DNA from 4 places in the Shewanella scandinavica genome. Region 3 is predicted to be linked to each of the others. Evidence: predicted binding sites of a transcription regulator. Region 3 holds the regulator's gene; each other region holds the start of a gene.
What was found. Region 3 encodes FliA, which starts transcription of late flagellar genes. Its sites were predicted from a motif close to CTAAAGNTNNNNNNNNNNNNGCCGATA; they were not measured.
Positions count from the first base shown of each region.

Region 1: the regulator FliA is predicted to act here: its motif matches at 4,851-4,877, upstream of Q4Q50_RS13910 (cytoplasmic protein).
Region 2: the regulator FliA is predicted to act here: its motif matches at 2,330-2,356, upstream of Q4Q50_RS08930 (VC2046/SO_2500 family protein).
Region 4: the regulator FliA is predicted to act here: its motif matches at 1,719-1,745, upstream of Q4Q50_RS04910 (DUF5610 domain-containing protein).

Region 1 covers NZ_JAUOES010000015.1:52,291-58,236, forward strand. Annotated here, with positions in the region: gene rlmC (23S rRNA (uracil(747)-C(5))-methyltransferase RlmC) at 1-586, opposite strand, end outside; gene Q4Q50_RS13890 (glycerol-3-phosphate dehydrogenase/oxidase) at 694-1,869, opposite strand; gene ohrR (transcriptional regulator OhrR) at 2,003-2,500, opposite strand; gene ohr (organic hydroperoxide reductase Ohr) at 2,640-3,065, shown strand; gene Q4Q50_RS13905 (cytochrome C biosynthesis protein) at 3,340-4,785, shown strand; gene Q4Q50_RS13910 (cytoplasmic protein) at 4,908-5,093, shown strand; gene Q4Q50_RS13915 (hypothetical protein) at 5,176-5,466, opposite strand; gene Q4Q50_RS13920 (class I SAM-dependent methyltransferase) at 5,498-5,946, opposite strand, start outside.
Region 2 covers NZ_JAUOES010000008.1:94,432-100,377, reverse strand. Annotated here, with positions in the region: gene Q4Q50_RS08940 (putative bifunctional diguanylate cyclase/phosphodiesterase) at 1-1,073, opposite strand, end outside; gene Q4Q50_RS08935 (DUF406 family protein) at 1,311-1,598, opposite strand; gene Q4Q50_RS08930 (VC2046/SO_2500 family protein) at 1,807-2,295, opposite strand; tRNA gene Q4Q50_RS08925 (tRNA-Tyr) at 2,421-2,505, shown strand; tRNA gene Q4Q50_RS08920 (tRNA-Tyr) at 2,577-2,661, shown strand; tRNA gene Q4Q50_RS08915 (tRNA-Tyr) at 2,746-2,830, shown strand; gene Q4Q50_RS08910 (PLP-dependent cysteine synthase family protein) at 3,059-4,204, shown strand; gene queE (7-carboxy-7-deazaguanine synthase QueE) at 4,324-4,992, opposite strand; gene queC (7-cyano-7-deazaguanine synthase QueC) at 5,164-5,886, shown strand; gene rrtA (rhombosortase) at 5,883-5,946, shown strand, end outside.
Region 3 covers NZ_JAUOES010000001.1:5,776-11,721, reverse strand. Annotated here, with positions in the region: gene flhF (flagellar biosynthesis GTPase FlhF) at 1-341, shown strand, start outside; gene Q4Q50_RS00065 (MinD/ParA family protein) at 346-1,227, shown strand; gene Q4Q50_RS00060 (RNA polymerase sigma factor FliA) at 1,220-1,933, shown strand; gene cheY (chemotaxis response regulator CheY) at 1,981-2,364, shown strand; gene Q4Q50_RS00050 (protein phosphatase CheZ) at 2,378-3,115, shown strand; gene Q4Q50_RS00045 (chemotaxis protein CheA) at 3,131-5,359, shown strand; gene Q4Q50_RS00040 (protein-glutamate methylesterase/protein-glutamine glutaminase) at 5,380-5,946, shown strand, end outside.
Region 4 covers NZ_JAUOES010000004.1:221,092-227,037, forward strand. Annotated here, with positions in the region: gene Q4Q50_RS04900 (FMN-binding glutamate synthase family protein) at 1-924, opposite strand, end outside; gene Q4Q50_RS04905 (histidine phosphatase family protein) at 936-1,553, opposite strand; gene Q4Q50_RS04910 (DUF5610 domain-containing protein) at 1,779-2,405, shown strand; gene Q4Q50_RS04915 (ferredoxin--NADP reductase) at 2,519-3,268, shown strand; gene Q4Q50_RS04920 (glutathione S-transferase N-terminal domain-containing protein) at 3,350-3,946, shown strand; gene Q4Q50_RS04925 (hypothetical protein) at 3,961-4,371, opposite strand; gene Q4Q50_RS04930 (Fe(3+) ABC transporter substrate-binding protein) at 4,591-5,598, shown strand; gene Q4Q50_RS04935 (ABC transporter permease) at 5,683-5,946, shown strand, end outside.

The DNA of each region.
Region 1 (5,946 bases), on a different contig from region 3:
CGCCCTCAAGGATTGCCATATGAATCGGTTGAATATTGACTGACACTACTTTTATCTGCGGATATTCCGCCAATAATGCAGGTAATTCGCGTTCGATACGTTCAATGCCATTGCGTGATCGCAGCACAAAACGCAGTAGATACTCGCCGCGTACTTGGCTACGGGTCAGCAGAATAAACTTAAGCTCGCCCTTGGCTTTATCAACCCGATAGGGAGGAAGCCCCGCCTGCTGCACAAAGCGGGTTAAACGGTGCAACAAGGCTTGCATATCAGCGGGATATAACAGGCAGTCGCAAAGATCTACCGCCTCACCACTTGGGCTTACAATCCCCAACACGGGTTCATGGGCGGCACCGAGCACCACCATTTTGGCTTTATTACGAAAGCCGCTGTCATCGCCAGTAATGGGAGGCAGAAAAAGTTCTGCCGAATTTGCGGGAATAAAAGGCGCGAGTAATTGCAGTAACGTTTGGGTTTTAACCGCTACTTGCTGCGCTAGAGGCTGCTGAATATGCCGGCAAGAAAGGCACTGACCTTGATTAAAATAACCACATTGCTTAACGGCATTCACAATAGCAGCACTCACGACAGATCCTAGATTCAGTAAAAAAGCGCCACACTGTAGCGGTTTTACGGGTAAAAATCATCTCGAAACACACTCAACCAGTACCAAGGGCGCAATTTTAGGTTTATTCAAGACAAGCTGAGTTTATCAACATCGGCAATCGCCTCGCGCTTACCAAGGGCCTTTTCAATCCATTCAAGTACTTCTGCCGAGGTGCTGCGAAACGTCGTTAACTTACCGCCGTATAAACTGAGGATGCGCGGATGGGAAATCGATGTTTTCATCAAGGTATCCCGCGGCCGCTCAAAGGCTTGGCTATTTTGCTTAGGTAAAACCCGAATGCCGCAGAAGGTCTGAGTTATCTTTGTCTTAAGCTCATCAATCTCCGGCGTTAACGGGAAGTAATGCTTATAAATTCCAAGCAGATAATTAATTTCAGATTCGGTCGCTTGGGGTGGTTTATCTAAAGACGCCAGTTCCGTTTCTGTGGTGCCAACCAAAGTTTGCCCATACCAAGGCATCACAAATATGACCCGCTTATCGAAGCAAGACTCTAAATACAAGATGCCATCGGGCGCAGGAATATCCAGTAGCACATGGGCGCCTTGCACCCAATCGAGTTCAACACCCGCAAGTGGAGGCAAGACTTTGCTTAAAACCGCATTCACCCAAGGGCCGGCAGCATTGATCACTAGACTCGCTTCGGCTTTATGGATTTCGCCCCTGTGGCTAAAACTCAGCTCACAAGTTTCGCGCCTATGTTCCAGCTCAAGAAATTCAGCCTCGGCATAGACTTCGGCGCCCAGAGCCTGCGCGCTGCGCGCCACCGCTTGAGTGAGCAATTTATCGTCGGTCTGCGCATCCCAGTACTGAAATACGGCTTTTAATCCAGAGAGTTTTAATCCCTTGAAACGATGCCAATGCACGGCAGGCACTGACACAAATTGGCCTAAAGGATCAAATTCACTCAGCAGTGCATACATGCTTAAGCCTGCGCGAATGGTCCAAGGACTGCGCTGACTGTTGTCGTACACGGGAATATAAAAAGGCACAGCTTTAACCAGAGTGGGCGCAAGATTGAGTAAATGGCGCCGTTCAAGCAAGGACTTGCGGACTAAATTGATTTGCCCGGTTTCTAAATAACGCAAGCCGCCGTGGATAAGTTTGCTGGAATTAGCCGAGGTTTGGCCGCCAATTTCCCCCTTTTCAATCAGCAAGGTGGAATAGCCCGCCGCTGCCGCATATTGGGCAATGCCGACACCGCTGATCCCACCGCCAATAATGGCTATATCGAAACTGGCCATAACTCACTCTCGCTAACCTTCCATAGACGACCGACCTACTGAGCCTCAAACATTCAATCAAGCTCAGTCGAACAGCTAATAAGCGTTAATATGTCAATAAGTTAGTCTTAGATCAAATCTCGACGATAAGAGTTTAATCAATACTGGCATGTAATTGTTTAAGTGCTTGATCACACATGGCCTTTAAGGCTTGTAACTCGCTCGCCTCACCGCCGACTTTGCAACGCATTAAATGGGGAATTTCACTGGCCTGCGCTTTAAGGGCAAGCCCTGCTGGCGTTAAGGCGAGCACTCTCACACGCTCATCCTGTTCGCTACGACCACGAGTCACTAATCCTTTAGATTCTAGCCGCTTCAGCAATGGCGTTAACGTGCCTGAATCGAGGAAAAGTTTATCGCCTAAGGTTTTGACACTAATGCCCTGCTCTTCCCATAGCACTAGCATGACCAAGTACTGCGGATAGGTTAGATCTAATTTGTCCAACAAAGGGCGATAGGCACGCACCATAGCATTTGCAGCACTATAAAGAGAGAAGCACACTTGATTCTCAAGACATAAGGCATTCTCTGTGCTGGTATTTTCGGCCATATCGACAGTATTAACACGGGTGTTGGGTTGAGTTGTTGCCATAGGAAGATCCGACAAATTAAATATATTGCGCACAATATACTTGCATTCACACCAAAGATCGAATTATAGTTTATCACAATTGAATTGCGCACAATTTAAATCGATTTACTTAATCCTTAACCTCAGAAGGTCTAATACTATGAAAACACTTTATGAAACACGTGCCACAGCAAAAGCGGGTCGTCAAGGTCAAGTCAGCACTGATGATGGTTTACTGGATGTCGCTTTAGCCTATCCAAAAGCCATGGGCGGTAGCGGTCTCGCCACGAATCCTGAACAACTGTTTGCCGCAGGTTATGCCGCCTGTTTCTCAAACGCCATTCTGCATGTCGCTAAAATCGGCAAAGTGGATATTACACAAGCGCCAGTCAGTGCGATTGTCGGCATAGGTGCCAATGATGCTGGCGGTTTTGCATTAGCGGTTGCTTTAGAAGTCAGCTTAGATTTACCGCAAGAAGCCGCAGAAGCCCTAGTGCGTCATGCGCATCAAGTTTGTCCTTACTCTAACGCCACTCGCAATAATATCGACGTGAAACTCAGCGTAAATGGTGTTGCGTTAGGCTAACCATAATCCATCATAGACACTTGTTGATAACGTCAGAAATAGAGCACCCTCGGGTGCTCTATTCTTATTAGCCATTAACGACTCAAGCTGAGAGTGAATGTGCATCACACCATTTAACAGGGAGATAAACTGGTTTCAGTTCCCAAAAAATGGTTATTCGCGAGTTAACTAACACTTCTTAATATCTAATTTAATCAAAATGATTGATTTAAGTAGAGTAAGAGCTAATCGAACCGTTTGACGATACTTAAACCCACTCTCAGTGGGAGGCGCTATGACAAAATATCTATCGAAATTATCTCTGTTTTGCTCGCTATTATTCCTCTTTGCCTTTTCAATCCCTAGCTGGGCCGAGACAACACCAGCAAGCTCAGCGGATCGAACGTGGCATTATATAAATGGTCAGGGTGAGCTCAAAATTAAGCTGTATTTCTTCTGGTCTAAAACTTGCCCACACTGTGCAGAGGCCCATCCTTTCATCGATTCATTGCCGCAAAAATACCCTTGGATAGAACTTGAATCTCATATGGTGTCCGCACCAGGTGTGCAGGATATTTGGCAAAATATCGCCGCAAAAACTAATACAGAAGCACGTTCTGTACCCTATATGGCCAGTTGTGAAAAGGCCGTGGTGGGCTATTCGAGCGAAGCGGTCACGGGCGAGTTTCTCGTTAATCGACTGAAGAATTGTTATTTATCCCTTGGCGGTCAACTCAGCGAAGCGGACATGCCCACCAAAGGCGTTATCAGTACGAGCGCGAGTACAGAAACTAATGCGCCGCTCTTTGGCACTTGTGGCACAGATACTGGCGAAGGCACCTGCGATGCCACCAGCTTGGGGGACGCTACAGAACCGTCGTCAGTGCAATCTGAAGTCCAGCCCGTTGAGTTACCTTTAGTGGGCGTAGTGACTCCTGAGACTATGTCTTTGCCGCTGCTCACCTTAGTGCTTGCAGGGGTTGATGCCTTTAACCCCTGCGCCTTCTTCGTTTTACTGTTTTTATTGTCAATCATGGTTAATGCCAAGAGCCGCAGCCGAATGTTGCTCGTCGGCGGGATTTTCGTGTTCTTCTCTGGCTTTATCTATTTCTTGTTTATGACCGCATGGCTGAACATCTTCCAGCTGTTGGGCGCTGGCAGTGATGGCGGCATGATCATCTTAGCGGCGGGTTGTTTGGCCTTAATCGCAGGGGTCATCAACATTAAAGATTACTTCTTTACTAAGGGGGAAGTGACGCTATCTATGTCGGCAGAAAACCGGACGAGCTTGATAAAGCGCATGGGTAAACTGTCAAATTCGAGTAGCTTAGGCGCCTTACTTATTGGCTCTACCGTACTAGCCGTTCTCGCCAACGCCTATGAACTGCTCTGCACCGCGGGCTTCCCGATGATTTACACCAGCGTGCTTTCTATGCACAATCTGCCAGACATTGAACGCTATATGTATCTGGTTTTATATAACATTGTTTACGTGATTCCGCTGGCGATTATCGTTATCGTCTTCAGCGCGACCTTAGGTAAACGTAAACTGACTGAAAAAGAAGGCCAAGCCCTAAAACTCATGTCAGGTGTGATGATGTTGGGTATGGGTATCGCGCTGGTTATCGACCCTACCGCACTGCAAAATGTGGCGCTGGCACTGGGGTTGATCTTAGGCTCATTGGGGATTACAGCCATTATTATTATCGGCCGCAAACTGTTTTCGGCTAAGGCCAAGTAATTGACGAAACAATCGACTAAATAATTAACAAAATAATGGATGATTGGCAAATTCATGGCTAACGGCTAAAGTTAACCTTGGGTTTGCCGATAAAGGGATCCAGCTTACAATCGAGGTTAGTTATGTCAATTTCACTGAATACCCAAGCTATCGCACCTAATCTAGAAAATGGTGCAATTGGCGTTAAGGTTGCTCAGTTAGCCAAAGAGCAGCAAAAAGCCGAAGGTCAAATCGCGGTAGATTTAATTGCAGCTGCGGCGCCAAAACCTGTAGGTAACGCAGGCCACAACATCAACACTACGGCCTAATTGTTAGCAATACAGCATTTAAAAAAGCGCCTCTGATTATCAGGGCGCTTTTTATTTTCTGTAACGGAAACGTCAGGCGAATTTAAGAAAAAGCGTTGCCATTCACATGCATAATCGTAAATGTCCACACCACGAACGCTAGCGGGATATGCACTAAGGCATAGAAAAACTGATCGAGTCGCCCCATTCCTTTTGCTAACCAAATCAAATACAAGTGCAATCCAATCACCAAAGGGAACAGGGCTAATAGCGGATACAGAGCGACAGGGCTGGCATCGGAAAACAGGCTATGACTGAATAAAGCCCAAGCCACCATGACTGCGGTCGTAAGCGGTGGTGTTGCAATGCGATATTGCTCTGGATAGGGAAACATCCTACAACCTCTTGAGTCTCAATCGATAAACTTACGTTTTAGGTTTTTGTGCAATCAACTGTGCTTTATAACTGCTATGAGTGGACTGCGGATCACTTAATCGACCTTCAAAGTAATGTAAAGGTTGCCAGTTAGCAAATGCTGATTTGAGTTCATTTTCAGTCAGCAAGAAATTGGGGTTACGCGGCCGCCCACTCTCAGCCTGCTGTGTGGTAAAAGTTTCATAGACGATGAGGCCTGTAGCCTTAACCGCATTGGCAATTTGCGGCAATAATGGCCGATGCAGATAATTGAATACTAACACTATGTCGTACTCTTCAATCGGTAGCGATGGCGCAGCCTCGGCTTCTAAATCCCATTGATATTTGCGGGCGTTCACATGCTCAATGTGCGACATGGCAGACAAATCCCTGTCGATAAACGTCACTTCTGCACCTTGCGCTAGAAACCACAAACCATTACGCCCAGAGCCGCAGGCAA
Region 2 (5,946 bases), on a different contig from region 3:
CGGCGGGCGATTTCGATCAATAAGCTATCGCCATTCTCATGACCATAGGTATCGTTAAAACGCTTAAATCCTACTAAATCAACTAATAACAACAGTCCCTTATTGGTACGTTCAAGCACTCGATTAAAGTGGGTGCGGTTATGTAGCCCCGTTAATCCACAGCGCCAAGCGAGGCGTTCAAGCTCTGATTTGTAGTTGTGCTCATCGGTATTTTCTTCACACGAGACCAAGGCATAATGATTGCCGCGATCAGTAATAAATTGACTCAGCACGTATGTCAGCCAATAACGGCTGCCATCGACACGGCTAAACTGCACTTCGCCTTTGGCAATTTCGCCCCTAAAGATTTGCGCTAGGGTTTGCTCGGCTAATTGGGCATGCTGCTTAAAAAAAGCCAATTCACGAATATTCGCGCCGATTATCTGCTCACGGGGCATGCCAGTGATTTCACTGTGCGCCTGATTCACATACTCGACTTTTTCAGTATGCAAATTTATGAGCATACTGATCTGCCGCGATTGCTCCGTCGCGCAGCGAAATAGGCTCAGTCTTTCTTCTTTGTCGTAGCTGTGTTTCGTCGCTAAGGTCAGAGCTAATTGATCTGCCATCTGGCACGCGAGGTGGATTTCGCTGTCGTGCCAGTGAGGGGTGAATTGCGCCCGCTCGATGCAGAGCACACCTTCCAGACGACCATTGATGCGAATGGCGATGTCGAGACTCGAATTGATGTGCCGCGGGATAAAATAGCACTCTGCCAATTCACTTAAACGGGGATCGGTCAGCGTATTGCCAGCATCGATATGGCGCAGGGTTTTAAGCTCGTGCACATAACGGGGACAAGCTTGTAATAGTTTAGGCCTATGAATGTCTTGCAACATCATAGAACCGAATTGTGCAACGAGTGTTTGGGTTTGTTGATCAGCTGAAAACGTCCACACTGACACCAAAGAAACCGCTAAATTCTGGCACAACAACTCTGTGGCTAACTCTGCTGTCTTGGTGAAATCGCCCTGCTGTTTTGCAGTTGACTGAACCAAAGACTCCAATAAATGCTGATGCTGACGTCGCTTCACGCTGATTCCCTACAAAACTTCGTGTTGGGCTAAAGGTCTTTGCTACGCGCAAACGTACCTTGAAATGTGCAATTAAGCTGATTGAATTATTCTTATTTGGAGGCAGATTACACTATCTATTGTAAGTGCAGCAACATGTGGCACAATTTATTACAATTCAGTTAACAACTGCAGCATTTTTAGACAGTTAAAACGATTAAGTTCGAATTCTATCCGCTAAAAGTGCTGCACAAAAACTTATAAACCGTTTTCCAATTGGAAAATCATTTTCTCAGCGCTCACACCAAAGGTCAGCAGTAAATCGATACCCGCCGCCGTGGTCACAAACTCAGTTTGTACTTCAGCAAATCGAGCTTGGGCACGGCTCGCCATACTTTCTGCATCTGTTTGCGCGCTATCGCCAACAAAATTTAACGTCAATAAGGTATCGTGTTCATCAATGACGGCGCCGATATCGACAAAACTGCCACAATCGGTGCAAGTGTCATTCACTGCCGGATTCTGTGCTTCTATTATGCCTTTCATCTGTATTCCTTATTTATAAAGCGACTGATTAACGGCATCACTAAACTATGCTCGCTAATTTATTTGCGCGGTAAGTGGCTAACTCGATAGGTTAATCAGAATTATAGGTAATTAAGCCTCAAGATAACTGGCTTTAGCTCACGCTTATTTACTGAAATGGCGCAGATTGACTCGATTGGCATTGAAGACCACTTACGGGAAGACTGCCCTAGGCTGAAGCGAGCAGAGGCACGAGATTACGTTGGATTGCCAATTGATCGGCAAAATGCATGATTTCAACCTTAGGCGCGCTGAGTTGGCCCCTCTGCCTGAGCTGGGTGACATGATCACAGTTACTCAGGGCCTCGGCCATTGCAACGCTCTCACCGCCTCGGATCACTAACGCTTCCGGTCGCAGTGCCTGCTGTAATTGAAATGCCCGCGGACCTTGAGCCATAAAAATACTGCTGTTATCGACTACAGGTTCGGCACAAGATAAATCCGCCATTAAGCTTTGCTGCGGTGGTAATTCGAACTGACGCTGTAATTTTTGCGCCATATCAAGCTCGTTTTGCCATTGAAATTGCGCCATGTCCCGTGCGTCAACCGACAGTAACGACAGCAACAGGGCGAATTCGCCCCGTCTGTCGTTTTCTATCGCCGCGTTTAAGCGGGTGCCAATTTGGGCTTCGTTGACTAAAGGAACATCAATTTGCATAAAAAAACATCGTCAAAACAATTCGTTGTTAGTTAATCGACCATTTGATGCATAACTTTAGGAAAATTTTTAAATTGGGTATTTACATGCAAAAGGTTTCTGACTACTATGGCGGCCGCAATTGAGGAGGGGTTCCCGAGTGGCCAAAGGGATCAGACTGTAAATCTGACGGCTCAGCCTTCGAAGGTTCGAATCCTTCTCCCTCCACCATTTGCACTGTAAGTTTGTGAGTGTTGTTCGAAAATGATGTAGAGTTTTACAAAAGCGTTAAAGGTATTCGTGGAGGGGTTCCCGAGTGGCCAAAGGGATCAGACTGTAAATCTGACGGCTCAGCCTTCGAAGGTTCGAATCCTTCTCCCTCCACCATCTTTATCTCTAACGCAGATAATCATTTTCAAGTATCAAACATGGCCAATGTTTGGTTCAGCTTTGAAAGTAAAGAAAGTTTGTGGAGGGGTTCCCGAGTGGCCAAAGGGATCAGACTGTAAATCTGACGGCTCAGCCTTCGAAGGTTCGAATCCTTCTCCCTCCACCATTTCTTTCACTCTCGCATATTCTTCTTGTTCCACTTCCGCATAGTCTTTTCCAACTTAATCTGACTGTTCCAGCTTAATCTGATTAAATTCTTGGCATTTCTATGTTAAGTAAACCTCTTGGTTAACGACATTTTTTGATTTCAATTACGTCGTGCTCTACTTTAAGCTAATGCCCCCAAGCAGATCCAATAAAACCGCTTTACCCGTCCCTGTGATATGCTCTAAAAATGATCCCTTTCGAACTAACTATGATGATATCTAACACAATTCAACCGCCAGTGGACTCACACAGCGCTCACAGACTCTGCCCAACGTGGGAAGCCCATGCGATAGGCAAGATTGAAGCGGATTTTCAGCGCAGCGCCGATACCCATTTGATTAAACTTGAATTACCTATGCTCGATGGCATAGATATTTATCTTAAAGATGAAAGTACCCATCCAACAGGCAGTTTAAAACATCGCCTCGCCCGCTCACTTTTCCTCTATGCCCTATGTAACGGCTGGATCAAGCAAGGCACGCCGATTATCGAATCCTCATCGGGCAGCACAGCGATTTCTGAAGCCTATTTTGCCCGCTTACTCGGTTTACCTTTTATTGCCGTGATGCCTAAAAGTACGGCTAAAAAGAAGATTGAGCAGATCACTTTCTATGGCGGCCAATGTCATTTTGTCGATCATTCCAGTGAGATTTATGCCGAATCGGCACGCCTAGCCGCAGAGCTGGGCGGCCATTACATGGATCAATTCACCTACGCCGAGCGCGCAACAGACTGGCGCGGCAATAACAATATTGCCAATTCTATTTTCAATCAGATGGAACGCGAGCCACACACAATCCCGCGTTGGATAGTGATGAGTCCGGGTACAGGCGGCACATCGGCGACCATAGGCCGCTACATCCGCTATCAAAGGTTGGCGACCCAGCTTTGCGTAGTTGATCCGCAAAACTCGGTATTTTTTGATTTTTATCAGAGCGGCGATGCCAGCTTAATCTGTTGCAATGGCAGTAAAATTGAAGGCATAGGTCGACCAAGAGTCGAGCCATCGTTTATTCCTGGCGTTGTGGATTCTATGCTGCAAATCCCCGACGCGGCTTCCGTAGCGACGATTCATTGGTTAGAGCAACTGATTGGCCGTAAAACCGGCGCATCGACAGGCACTAACCTTTACGGCGCATTGCAACTTGCCGTACAAATGCAAGCGCGTGGAGAACAAGGCTCAATCGTGACCCTAATTTGCGACTCGGGTGAACGTTACCTCGATACCTATTACGATGCTGATTGGATTGCAGCTAACGTCGGTGATATTGCCCCCTATCAGCGCCAACTTGCGGCATTCAATCATTTTGGTCAGCTAAGCGAGCTTGATTAATCGACTCGATGAAATCCTTTGAGTTGACGGCTTTAAAGTCCACTGCTAAACGTCAGCCATAAAAAACGCCCCACAATTGTGAGGCGTTTTTTTATCGTTTATAGATTAACTGAAGGGCATTAATCAATATTCAAATACTTATGGGTTTGGATCGATAAACGCCAATTACGGGCAATACACACCTTCATCGCCAGTTCAGTCGCTCTGGGCTTTTGGCTAATCGGTTGCAGGCAAATCGTTTTCGCTGAAATATCGATGCCTTGCAGCAACTCATCCAATTCAGCAATATGATTTTCAGTGGCGATAGGATGCTTAATCTCATTGGCACGGTTCAGCACCTGCGCTAATACCTTATAGCCACCTTTCATGTTCACCTTGGGCGATACCGTCACCCAAGTGTCATCGGCACAGTTGATGTCGAAGGTGCCACTGGTTTCGATTTGGGTCGCAAAGCCTTGGCTGTGCAAGGTTTCAGTTAATTCGCGTAAATCGTACATACAAGGCTCGCCGCCAGTAATCACGATATGGCGCGCAGTAAAACCTTTAGCATCAAAAGCAGCAATAAGACTTTGCGCGCTATGGTTTGCCCAGCGACCAATGGTGCCATCGACGCTAATGACTTGTTCAGGCGAGACCTTATTGGCTTCCAGCACATCCCATGTCTGTTTCGTGTCGCACCAAGCGCATCCCACGGGACAACCTTGCAGGCGGACAAATATGGCGGGCACTCCGGTAAAGACACCTTCACCTTGAATGGTTTCAAATACTTCGTTGACTGGGTAGTTCATGCTGGCGTTCCACTTTTCTGGGGCGGCATTTATAGTGGATTTTAGCTTGAGCTGCAAGTTTTTGCGCCGACAACGCCGATTTGATGTCGTTCGTCAGAGTTTGCAACGCCTATGGCCTGAGTTACACTAACGGCCTATTTATGCGTGTTCTACGGTGAAGTGAAATCTTTTATGTCAACGAGCTTAGTGTCAAAACCCTTAGTGTCCAAAGCAGTGGTAGTATTCAGTGGCGGACAAGATTCGACAACCTGTCTTATCCAAGCCCTAACCCAGTACGATGAAGTACACGGGATCACCTTTGACTACGGTCAACGTCACCGCGAAGAAATTGAAGTCGCCAAATCCTTAGCTAAACGCTTGAAAATCACCAGCCATAAAGTCATGGATGTCACCTTACTCAATGAGTTAGCGATATCGGCGCTTACCCGTGATGCGATTCCCGTTTCACACGAGTTAATGGAAAATGGCCTGCCGAATACTTTTGTCCCAGGGCGTAATATTCTGTTTTTAACGCTTGCGGGGATTTATGCCTATCAATTAGGCGCGCAGGCGATTATCACCGGCGTATGTGAAACCGATTTTTCGGGTTACCCAGATTGCCGTAACGATTTTGTTAAAGCGATGGAGTCTGCCTTAGTTCAAGGTATGGATAAACAACTGAAGATCATCACGCCCTTAATGTGGCTCAATAAGGCACAAACCTGGGCGCTGGCGGATAAATATTCGCAACTCGAACTGGTTCGCCACCATACACTCACTTGCTATAACGGCGTGATTGGCGATGGTTGTGGCGATTGCCCAGCTTGTCATCTGCGTAAACGGGGGTTGGACGATTATCTACAGGATAAAACCGCAGTCATGGCTTCACTCGACGCTAACGAGCCTAAGGCATGACACGCAGTCCCTATTGGGTTGCGCTGATAGTGAGTTTGATATGCGCGGGTTTGTATGTCG
Region 3 (5,946 bases):
CAAATAGCAGGATACCTATCCGCAGTTATCTGGTACTGTCTGCGACAGGACAGCGCCGTGTGCTGCAAGATGCAGTCAATCATTTTAAACGCATTCCCCTATCTGGTGTCGTTCTCACAAAACTCGATGAATCTGTGTCGTTAGCAGGGGCATTAAGTGTGTTGATCCAAAACGGATTACCATTAAGTTATGTTACTGATGGACAAAGAGTTCCTGAAGATATGAAAGTTGCGGATACCTTAGATTTAGCCCAGCAGGCACTCGCAGCGTTAGATAGTACAGAACAACAATCATTACAAGACACAGCGTGGTCAGATAATATGGCCTGTGCATTTGAGTAGATTTATGACCCTGGATCAAGCAAGTGGTTTACGTATGATGAATCAACCCTATAACGAAAAAGTGAAAGTAATCGCGGTCACAGGTGGTAAAGGTGGCGTTGGTAAAACCAGCGTTTCCATTAATACAGCTGTGGCATTAGCCGAAAAAGGCAAGCGTGTCTTGGTACTTGATGCTGACCTTGGCTTAGCAAACGTCGATGTCATGCTGGGTATTCGTGCCGAGCGTAACCTATCCCATGTTCTCTCTGGTGATGCAGAGCTTGACGATATTATCGTTCGTGGCCCTAAAGGGATTGGCATAGTGCCAGCCACTTCAGGAACACAAGGGATGGTGGAATTAAGCCCAGCGCAACATGCCGGGTTAATTCGCGCATTTAGTGAGATGCGGACTCAGTTTGATATTCTAGTCGTAGATACTGCTGCTGGGATTTCAGATATGGTGCTCAGTTTCTCACGTGCATCGCAGGATGTGCTGGTCGTTGTTTGTGATGAACCCACATCAATTACCGATGCCTATGCCCTGATAAAAATCCTCAGCCGTGAGCATGGCGTGTTCCGTTTTAAAATAGTTGCCAATATGGTGCGTAGTTTACGCGAAGGTATGGAATTATTTGCTAAACTCAGTAAAGTGACCGACAGATTTTTGGATGTCGCCCTTGAATTGGTTGCAACAATCCCATTTGACGAAAACTTACGTAAATCAGTTCGTAAACAAAAATTGGTGGTTGAAGCGTATCCTAAATCACCAGCAGCGATTGCGTATCAAGGGTTGGCAAATAAAATTCTAAGCTGGCCTGTACCGCAGCAACCTGGTGGGCATTTGGAGTTTTTCGTTGAGCGTTTAGTTCAACGACCAGATTTTCAAGAGGAAAAAACGAGTGAATAAAGCCGCTGCGTATACTTGTTTAGACAATAAATCGTCGATCGTTGAACAGTATGCTCCGTTGGTTAAAAGAATTGCGCATCATTTACTCGCCAGACTACCTGCCTCAGTGCAGCTAGATGATTTACTCCAAGCTGGGATGATGGGTTTATTAGAAGCATCATCCAAGTTTGATGGTGGCAAGGGTGCGAAATTTGAAACCTTCGCCGGCATACGTATACGAGGGGCGATGTTAGATGAAATTCGCCGTGGTGATTGGGTGCCTCGTTCCGTTCATCGTAATAACCGCAAGGTTGCACATGCTATTGATGAGTTAGAGCAAGAACTGGGCCGTGATGCACGCGACACAGAAATTGCAGAAAAACTTGATATGACGCTCGATGAGTACCATCATATTCTTAACGATGTTTCTGTCGGAAAAATCATAGGGATAGAAGACTTAGGCGTATCTCAGGATATACTTACAGTGAGTGATCGGTCCGATGATGACTCATTTGAAGCATTAGCTGAGAACCAATTTCATTCTGCGCTGGTTGAGGCAATTAAATTATTGCCTGAAAGAGATGCATTAGTGTTATCCCTGTACTACGATGAAGCATTGAATTTAAAAGAGATTGGCGCCATTCTTGAGGTCAGTGAATCGCGTGTTAGCCAGATATTAAGTCAGGCAATGTTGCGATTGAAAGCTAAACTCAAGCACTGGACATAAGTATAATTATTAATCGAGCACAGAATGTCAGCTCACCGGAGGAAACCTTGGACAAGAATATGAAGATTCTCATTGTTGACGATTTTTCGACAATGAGGCGTATCATCAAGAACTTGTTGCGAGACTTGGGGTTTAACAATACCCAAGAAGCAGACGATGGCTCAACAGCCCTGCCGATGTTGCAAAAGGGGGATTTTGATTTTGTTGTTACAGATTGGAATATGCCCGGTATGCAAGGCATCGATCTGTTAAAAGCAATTCGCGCAGATGATTCGCTAAAGCATTTACCCGTATTAATGGTGACAGCTGAAGCAAAACGTGAACAGATTATCGCTGCCGCTCAAGCGGGAGTGAATGGATATGTGGTTAAGCCTTTTACCGCTGCAACGCTGAAAGAGAAGCTAGATAAAATATTCGAACGACTCGCTTGAGCAAGGATGAGCTATGAAGTCACAAACATCAGGGCTCATCACGCTCGAACAAGCTCAGCACTTGGTTGAATTATTAAGTGTCGGTGAGCAACGTCAGGCAGATGATTTATTTCGGGAGCTTGCTGCTCCACTGCAACGAGAATTATTTGAAGAGGTAGGGAAATTAACTCGGCAACTTCATAGCGCTTTAATGGATTTTCAAGTTGATAATCGTCTAGCTGAATTAGCCAATACAGAAATTCCCGATGCCAAACAACGTTTAAATTACGTTATTGACATGACTGAACAAGCGGCAAATAAAACCATGGATGCGGTAGAAGAATGTTTACCTTTGGCCAATGCCGTAACGGTAAATATTCAAAAAGTCATGCCATCTTGGGACAAATTAATGCGCCGAGAAATAGAACTCAGCGAGTTTAAGGTTCTTTGCCACGATGTCCAAGATCTTATGTCCCGTAGTTCAAATGACTCGACTCGACTGCGTGAATTGTTAAATCAAATATTGATGGCGCAAGATTTTCAAGACTTAACAGGACAAATGATACGTCGTGTTATTGATCTGGTTATGGAAGTAGAAAGTAATCTGGTTTCTATGCTGACGGTATTTGGTGAGCAGCCTATGATTGAAAGTCAGATTGCTCAGAAAAATAATATTGAAGCGGAAGGGCCGATAATGAATGCCGAGCTTCGTCAAGATGTAGTAACGGGTCAAGACGAAGTGGATGATCTTCTATCGAGTCTGGGTTTCTAACTGGGAGTCAATTTGATGGCCTTTGATGTAGATGAAGAGATACTCCAGGACTTTTTAATCGAAGCCGGTGAAATTTTAGAGCTTCTGCAAGAGCAACTCGTTGCGCTTGAAAATAATCCTGATGACACTAACTTGCTAAACGCCATTTTTAGAGGGTTCCACACCGTTAAAGGTGGCGCAGGCTTTCTTAGCTTAACTCCCATGGTCGATGTGTGTCATGAGGCTGAAAATACCTTCGATTTATTACGGACTGGCAAACGTAGCGTCAATGCAGAGCTGATGGACATTATTTTGCAGGCTGTTGATGCAATTAATACCATGTTTGCTCAAACGCAGCAGGGCGAGCAGCAAGATCCTGCCGATTCGGGTTTGTTGGCTAGGCTTAAAATGCTGAGTTCAGGTGCGCCATTGCCATCTGAAGTTGCGTCTGCAGAGGTGGTCGAAATTGTCGAACCTGAGCCTGTCGTTGAAACCATTGTTGAAACTCCCGTCCCACAAGACATCCCTATAGAGATAAGTCATAGCTCATCTTCAAGTATTGATGATATCAACGACGCTGAATTTGAAGCTTTATTAGATGCGCTTCATGGCTCAGGAAAAGGTCCTGCGGCTACCGCCGTGGTCCCTGAACCTGTTGTCGCTAAGCCTGCGGCACAGGTTAAAGCGTCTCCTGCATCGGGCGACGACATCACTGATGATGAGTTTGAAGCATTGCTTGATGAACTTCACGGTTCTGGCAAGTTTAAAGTCGAGGCAGAAGTGCCGGCTAAACCAAAGGTTGTCGCTGCACCTACGCCTCAACCTATAGTCGATGCCGATGAAATTACTGATGATGAGTTTGAAAGATTACTTGATGAACTCCATGGTAAAGGTGGAGCACCTGCGAAAGCTGACGTAAAAGCGTCGCCAGTGACGCCAGCTGTGACAGCCGCACCTAAAGCCGCAGTGACTCCTGAGCCTGCGAAAGTTGCAGCACCAGCCCCCGTTGTTGCCGCAAAACCGAAAATAGACATCGCGGTTGTAGAGAAAGCGCCTGCTAAAGCAAGTTCAGCAAATGTGCCTCAAGGTGAAACCACGGTTCGTGTTGATACTGCACGACTCGACCAAATCATGAATATGGTCGGTGAGTTAGTATTAGTGCGTAATCGATTAGTGAGCTTAGGCATCAGTCGTGATGATGAGGAAATGTCTAAAGCCCTTGCGAATTTAGATCTCGTAACAGCTGATTTACAGGGCGCTGTGATGAAAACCCGTATGCAACCGATCAAAAAAGTGTTTGGTCGTTTCCCTCGGGTAGTCCGTGATCTTGCGCGTACACTCAATAAAGAAATTGATTTGATTATGGTCGGTGAAGAAACTGACCTAGATAAAAACTTAGTTGAAGCGCTTGCCGATCCACTCGTCCACTTAGTGCGTAACTCGGTGGATCACGGTATTGAAATGCCAAATGAGCGTGAAGCCAGTGGCAAGCCGAGAACGGGTACAATTACCTTATCTGCAAGTCAGGAAGGTGACCATATACTGCTGAAAATCGAAGACGATGGCGCTGGTATGGACCCTGAAAAACTGAAAAAAATCGCGATAACACGTGGTGTACTTGATGAAGATTCAGCTTCGCGGATGACTGACAGCGAAGCTTATAATTTAATTTTTGCGCCAGGTTTTTCAACTAAGGTCGAAATTTCAGATATTTCTGGTCGTGGCGTTGGGATGGACGTGGTAAAAACCCGTATCACCCAACTTAACGGCACAGTGCATATTGATTCTATGAAAGGTAAGGGCACGATACTTGAGATTAAAGTACCGTTAACGTTAGCAATTATGCCAACCTTAATGGTCGATGTCGCTAAACAAGTGTTTGCATTACCTTTGTCTAGTGTGAATGAGATATTCCATCTCGATCTCACTAAGACCAATATTGTCGATGGACAACTCACTGTCATAGTGCGTAACAAGGCAGTACCTCTGTTTTATTTGGAGCACTGGCTACATAGAAATAAAACGACCTTTAGACATGGCGATAAAAAGCATGGTCATGTAGTGATTGTGCAATTAGGTATGATGCAAATTGGTTTTGTTGTGGATGCCTTAATAGGTCAAGAAGAGGTAGTGATTAAACCCCTTGGCGCTATGTTACATGGCACTCCTGGGATGGCTGGCGCGACGATTACATCGGATGGTGGTATCGCACTGATTTTAGATGTCCCTGGATTGTTAAAGCATTATGCGAAAAGTAAGAATTAGTTTCCAAGCTAAGGAATGGAATGGCCATTAAAGTATTAGTCGTTGATGACTCAAGTTTTTTCAGACGACGTGTTAGTGAAATAGTCAATCAAGATCCTGAACTGGAAGTTATCGCGACGGCCTCAAATGGGGCCGAAGCGGTGAAGATGGCTGCTGAACTTAATCCTCAAGTTATCACTATGGATATTGAGATGCCCGTGATGGATGGTATTACTGCCGTCCGTGAAATCATGGCTAAATGTCCGACGCCGATCTTGATGTTTTCTTCTTTAACCCATGATGGCGCTAAAGCTACGCTAGACGCTTTAGATGCTGGTGCGTTAGATTTTCTACCTAAACGTTTTGAAGACATTGCTACCAATAAAGATGATGCTATTTTATTGTTGCAGCAAAGGGTGAAGGCATTGGGACGCCGCAGAATGTTTCGTCCTATTGCACGTCCTGTCGTCACTTCAACATCTAGTGTGCGCCCAACAAGTAGCGTTTTAGGGACAACGAGTATAGCGTCGCATACTCCAGCCACGGCTCCTGTGAGGACCTCAACAGCAGCGTCGATTCGTGCAAGTGGTAAGCAGTATAAAATACTG
Region 4 (5,946 bases), on a different contig from region 3:
CCACTGTACATCGCCGAGTACGGCTTTAATGCCGGTAGGTTTACCTGTGACTTCACGAACTCGCTCGACCATATCTAAAATATCGTTTACTGACTTAAATTCGATGTGGCCATTGGGGCTGATTGAGTCGTGCCCCTCTGGAATACCGCGAATATGGGCAATCTCAGCGGTCACTTTAATACCGGGTAAAATGCCACCCTTGCCAGGTTTTGCGCCTTGGCTCATTTTAATTTCGAACATTTTGACTTCAGGATGAATCGCTATCGCTTTCAGTTTTTCATCGTCTAAATGTCCTTGTTCATTTCGCACACCGTATTTGGCTGTTCCAATTTGAAAGACGAGATCGCAGCCACCTTTGAGATGATATGGGCTCAAACCGCCTTCACCCGTATTAAGCCAGCAACCCGCCTGCGCTGCGCCATGGGAAAGGGCGGTGATAGCTGGGCGCGATAGGGCGCCAAAACTCATGGCTGAAATATGGCAAATGGCTTGAGTGGTATAAGGTTGACGACAGTGAGTGCCAATCGTCAGCGGGTGAATAGGAGTAATATCTTCATCTTGGGTCGGGAAGGCGGTATTCATAAACATGATAGTACCGGCAGTATCCAAGGGGCGAGTCGAACCAAAGGCTATGGTTCTATCAACATTTTTAGCGGCGCGGTAAACCCAGCTGCGTTCAGCACGGTTGAAGGGCAATTCTTCCCTGTCTTGGGCGAAAAAGTATTGCCTGAAAAACTCACCTTGTTTTTCGAACAGATATCGAAAACGACCAATCACGGGATAGTTATGCCTTACTGCTTGTTTAGTCTGCATTTTATCTGCGATATACATGTAAATAACGGCGAGTACTGCGAAGCCGATGACGATCAAAAATAGTCCTGAAAACAGATCGAGTCCCCACATAAACCAATTGAGTTCACTCATGTTATTTATCCTTATTCTTGTCCGTAACGGGTGGCGATCAAGCTCGCGGGTTGGCCATCATTGAGAGAGAGCAAAAACAGCTGGCTGTAGTCCTCTTCGCCGATTTCTTGGACCTCAGGTCCACCAAGGGCTTTGATGATCAATGGCACTGTGTTTGAATGACCAGCGATGAGCGTATTACCTCGTACCGCATGCACTTGTTCGACAATCAGCTGAATATGTTCTTCGATAGGTTTGGCTGCCTCGACTATCGTCACGGGCAAATGGCGAGCCTCGGCGATAGGCGCGAGTGTTTGCTGGGTTCGCAGGTATTGAGTCGCGATGAGTTGCGACAATGGCGTGCGGTTCAAGGCGGTGATCAGTGACGTTGCGCGCATTTCCCCCTTGGGCGATAACTGTGGGTCATTGGCTGGCGTGTCGGCTTTTTCGGCATGTCTGACTAAAATAATCAGCCTGTTTTCAGCATGGGCTTGGCTAATCGGGGCGAGGCTGAGGCAAGTTAAGATAATAAGACCGGTGAGCAAACTAAGGCGTTTGATATTGATGCTCGTATAGTGCTCAATAGTGCACTTAAGCATTTGTGTAAACACGTGAAAGCGGAAATGACTCAAATTGCGGCCTGCTGCCATGGTGTAACATCCTTTTCTATTGGCTTATCTCTAAGCTCGACGATAGTAATGATCTGCATGCGGGTGGATGGCGCTTTATGCACTTTATACAGAATAAACCCACTCAATTTATGCGGGCCTTATCATGACCTTGTGGTCACGATGGTACTTCAATTCTAAAAATTACTAAAGCTGGTCAAATTTTGGTCGATAATAAAGTCGACCCGAATTGAATGGATAGTCATCATGGAAATCAATAAACCCTCTCAAGTGCAAAGTACCCCTTTGCCGCAGAAAAAATATGCTGAAAATACGGCGCCTAAGGGTACCGAAGTGAGTGATTCGAAGGACGCGAAAACCACCGAAGTGACCTCGAAACAAACCGCGCAGCAAACGAGTAAGCAGCTGATGAATCAAGCGATTTTATCGGCACAGCAAGATGTGAATATCAAGTCAGGCGATCAGTCTATGATCTTGCTTTATCGCGCTGCGATAGAGTCGATTAATAAAGAGTTAGCGCCTACTATGGGCGAGAACGCGATTCAAACTGCTTACGATAATGGCGTAGATACATCGCCAGAAGCGACTGCAGATCGTATCGTGAGTTTTGCGACGCAGTTTTTTAGCATTCACCAGCAACAAAATTCGGGTATGAGCTTAGATGAGCAACTCGATAGCTTTATGGGAATTATTGGTGGTGCAATTGATAACGGCTTTAAAGAAGCGAAAGACATTCTGTCTGGCCTTAGAGTCTTGCAGGGGGATATTGCCGATGGTGTCGATAAAACCTATGGTTTAGTGCAAGAGGGACTACAGGCCTTTAGAGATAGTTTTAATAAGAAGACAGATGAGACACAATCGAGTGCCAGTTAACGCTCTGTTGTTTTCGGTTCTATCGCCATAAGCCCCTTATCATAAGGGGTTTTTGTTATGCGGAAAAAAGTCTATGCTGGAAGCCTATTTAACGTTTCGCTTGAGGGTACGCTATGTGGACTAGGGGACAAGTTATAGAACGTATTGATTGGAGCGATAAGTTATTTTCATTGCGCATCGCCGCCGAGTTAGCCCCATTTATTCCTGGCCAGTTTATCAAGTTAAGTCAAATGCAAGATGATAAGCGTGTTGCCAGAGCATACTCCTTAGTCAATTCTCCCGATAAACCCTATGCCGAAGTGCTCGCAGTCGCGGTAGAGGACGGCCTGTTATCGCCGCAATTGCAAAACCTTGGCATAGGCGATGAAATTGAAATTACCTCAACCGCGACTGGTTTTATGACCTTAGTGGAAATTCCTAAGGGTGGACTTCAAGGCAAACACTTATGGTTTTTGGCTACAGGTACAGCGGTAGGGCCATTTTTGTCTATGCTCGACACCCATGAACCTTGGGAGCGTTTCGAAAAAGTCGTACTTGTGTATGGCGTGCGCGAGGCGCAGGATTTGGCGTATCTTGATAAGCTGCGTGAGTTAGAACGCACATACCCAGCACAGTTTACATTAGTCTTGAGTGTGACCCGTGAACCCTTTGCCGATGCGTTGCAGTGTCGTATACCCGAGGGCCTGGTCTCGGGTGAGATTGAAAAAAAGGCAGGAGTAACCTTAAGTGCTGCTGATTCCCAAGTTATGATTTGTGGCAATCCCGGAATGATCAATGGCGCGCAAAGCGCCTTACTCGATAAGGGATTAGTGAAGAATTTACGTCGTGCTCCCGGACAAATTACCGTAGAGAAATATTGGTGATCCCATTTTATATGGGTGGGAGCAAGCCGTTTTCGCTCCTAAATAGCCATAGCGTTTAATGCAAATATAAGGAAATTTTTGATGAAGTTGTTAAGTTCTCAAGCTTCACCCTACGCCCGTTGTGTTAGAGCCTTAATCCAGTATTTAGGAATTAACAATATTGAAGAGCAGCTAGTCAATCCCTTTGAAAACAGTGCCGAATTACTCGATGCTAACCCGCTAGGACAGATCCCGTGTCTCATCACTAACGATGGCGTGGCGTTATTCGATAGCGAAGTGATTATGCGCTACCTAGATGCTGAGCTTGGCGATCGTAAGATGTTTGGCATCTCAAGTCATAACTGGGTGTTGGAGTGTCAATATTCTTTGATAAAAGGCTTAATCGATAGCGCGGTGAAATTACGCCAAGAGCAGATGCGTGAAGATGAAGGCGTGAGATCGGCTTTTTGGACGGCTCGCTTTGAACAAGCATTGCTGCGTGGTCTTATGCAGGTTGAGCTGCAAACCGTCATCACCCAAACCACGATTCAGGCACCGCAATTAGCCTTGATTTGCTTGCTTGATTATGTGGACTTTAGACATCCAGAGTTAGATTGGCGCAAGGTTGCCCCTGCGACGGCACTTTGGTTTAGTGAGATGCGTAATCTCCCCGCGTTTATCCAAACCCGTCCCCAATAACTGGATGGAGATGCTCAGCCATCGGTTGCGCGTCTTCCCTTTGGTCTATCACGGCGGTTTTGTTCTCCAAAAGCGCCGAATAATTCCCGTGTAACCCCATATTCGACTCTACGGTCATTCCCTATTTGACGCCTATCTTCATGGTGTTGATAGCGACATTGGCACTGGGTCATAGTGCATTCTTCCATCGGGATTTCCGGTGCATCCTTTGATAAAAAACGTTTTCCAGACAGTGTTTCAGCCTGCTCACAGCAACTGCCGTCATTCACTATGCTTACACTGTGAAAATGATGATGCGGCTTAGTTCTATCCGCGTGTTGATTTACCGCTTTAGCATAGTGTCTATGCCGCTTGTGACCAGTATTGAGTTTAAATAGGCCAAATAGCGCTACTGCGACTATACATAGTAGCAAAACAGTTAACATGACGCCTCCTGAAAGCATTTTAAGCAAATTAAGGTTCAGTTTAGTTTGATTTGAGATAATCACCAGTTTTGAATTTAAATTCATTAAAAACAAAAAGTTAAATGGACTATTGCTCTCTGCATATCCATCTATTACTCTTGCGCTACTGATAAGCATTATCATTAATGCGGCCATGTTCACACTCGCTGAACATATCATCACTTTGGGGAGAAATGAGTAATGAAATGGGTAACTTGCGCGGCTATTGTTGGGTTAATGTCGGTTGGGCATTCAGCGAATGCAGATGATAAATTAACCGTTTATTCTTATCGTCAAGCCTTCTTGGTGGAGCCTATCTTGACGCGTTTCACCGAAGAAACCGGCATAGGCGTTAATTTGGTCTTTGCAAAAGATGGTATTGCTGAGCGTCTCGCCCGTGAAGGTCGTTTATCCCCAGCAGATTTGGTGCTGACCTCTGATTTCTCGCGTCTAGTTGAATTAGTCGATAAAGATCTGACTTCACCAGTTAAAAATATCCAACTCGAAAGCAACATTCCTGCTCAGTATCGTGACCCCGATGGCCAGTGGTATGCCCTGACCATGCGAGTACGAAATCTCTATACGGCGAAAGACCGTTTAGGGCCGCAGCAAATCACCTATGAAGAACTCGCCGATCCTAAATACAAAGGCAAAATCTGTACCCGCAGCGGTAAGCATCCATACAACATAGCATTAGTGGCATCTATGATTGCTCACCATGGTGAAGCTGAGGCTAAAACGTGGCTGACTGGCGTGAAGAGTAACTTAGCGCGCAAGCCACAGGGTAACGACAGAGCCCAAGTGAAAGCGGTAAAAGAAGGTTTATGTGATATCGCCATCGGTAACAGCTATTACTACGGCAACATGATGCAAGACCCTGAGCAAAAAAGCTGGGCCGAGGCCGTCACTATTAACTTCCCGAACCAAGCCGATCGCGGTGCTCATGTGAACGTTTCTGGCATGGTGTTAACTCGTCATGCGCCTAATAAAGCCAATGCGATCAAATTGATGGAATTTCTATCCGCCGATGTGGCTCAAAAGGCCTATGCTGAAGTGAATATGGAATACCCAGTAAAAGCCGATGTGGCACCTTCAACCTTAGTGGCTTCATGGGGGGAGTTTAAGTCGGATCAATTGCCGATTTTTAAATTGGCTGAATATCACCAAGCGGCAGTTAAGTTATTAGATGAAGTGCAGTTTGATCTCTAGCATTTGACGTTAAGCACTAGTGACAAATTGCAGAACTAGGTTATCAGCGCCATTGATTGGCGCTGTAACTTTTTAAGGATTGACATGATTTTAGGATTAGCCAGAAGCTGGTCGCTTGCTGGTTATGCGGTCGCCACCATACTGGTGTTGCCACTGGTTGCGCTGATATTGCAGGCTTTGCAGCCTGATGAAGCCGTGTTTGGCCACTTGATGGCAACGGTTCTGCCAACTTATATCATCAACAGTTTATTGCTGATCTTTTGGGTGAGTTTGGGCGCGTTATTACTCGCGTTACCTTGTGCTTGGTTGATGGCTCGCTGTGAATTTGTCGGTAGGCGTTATTTGCAA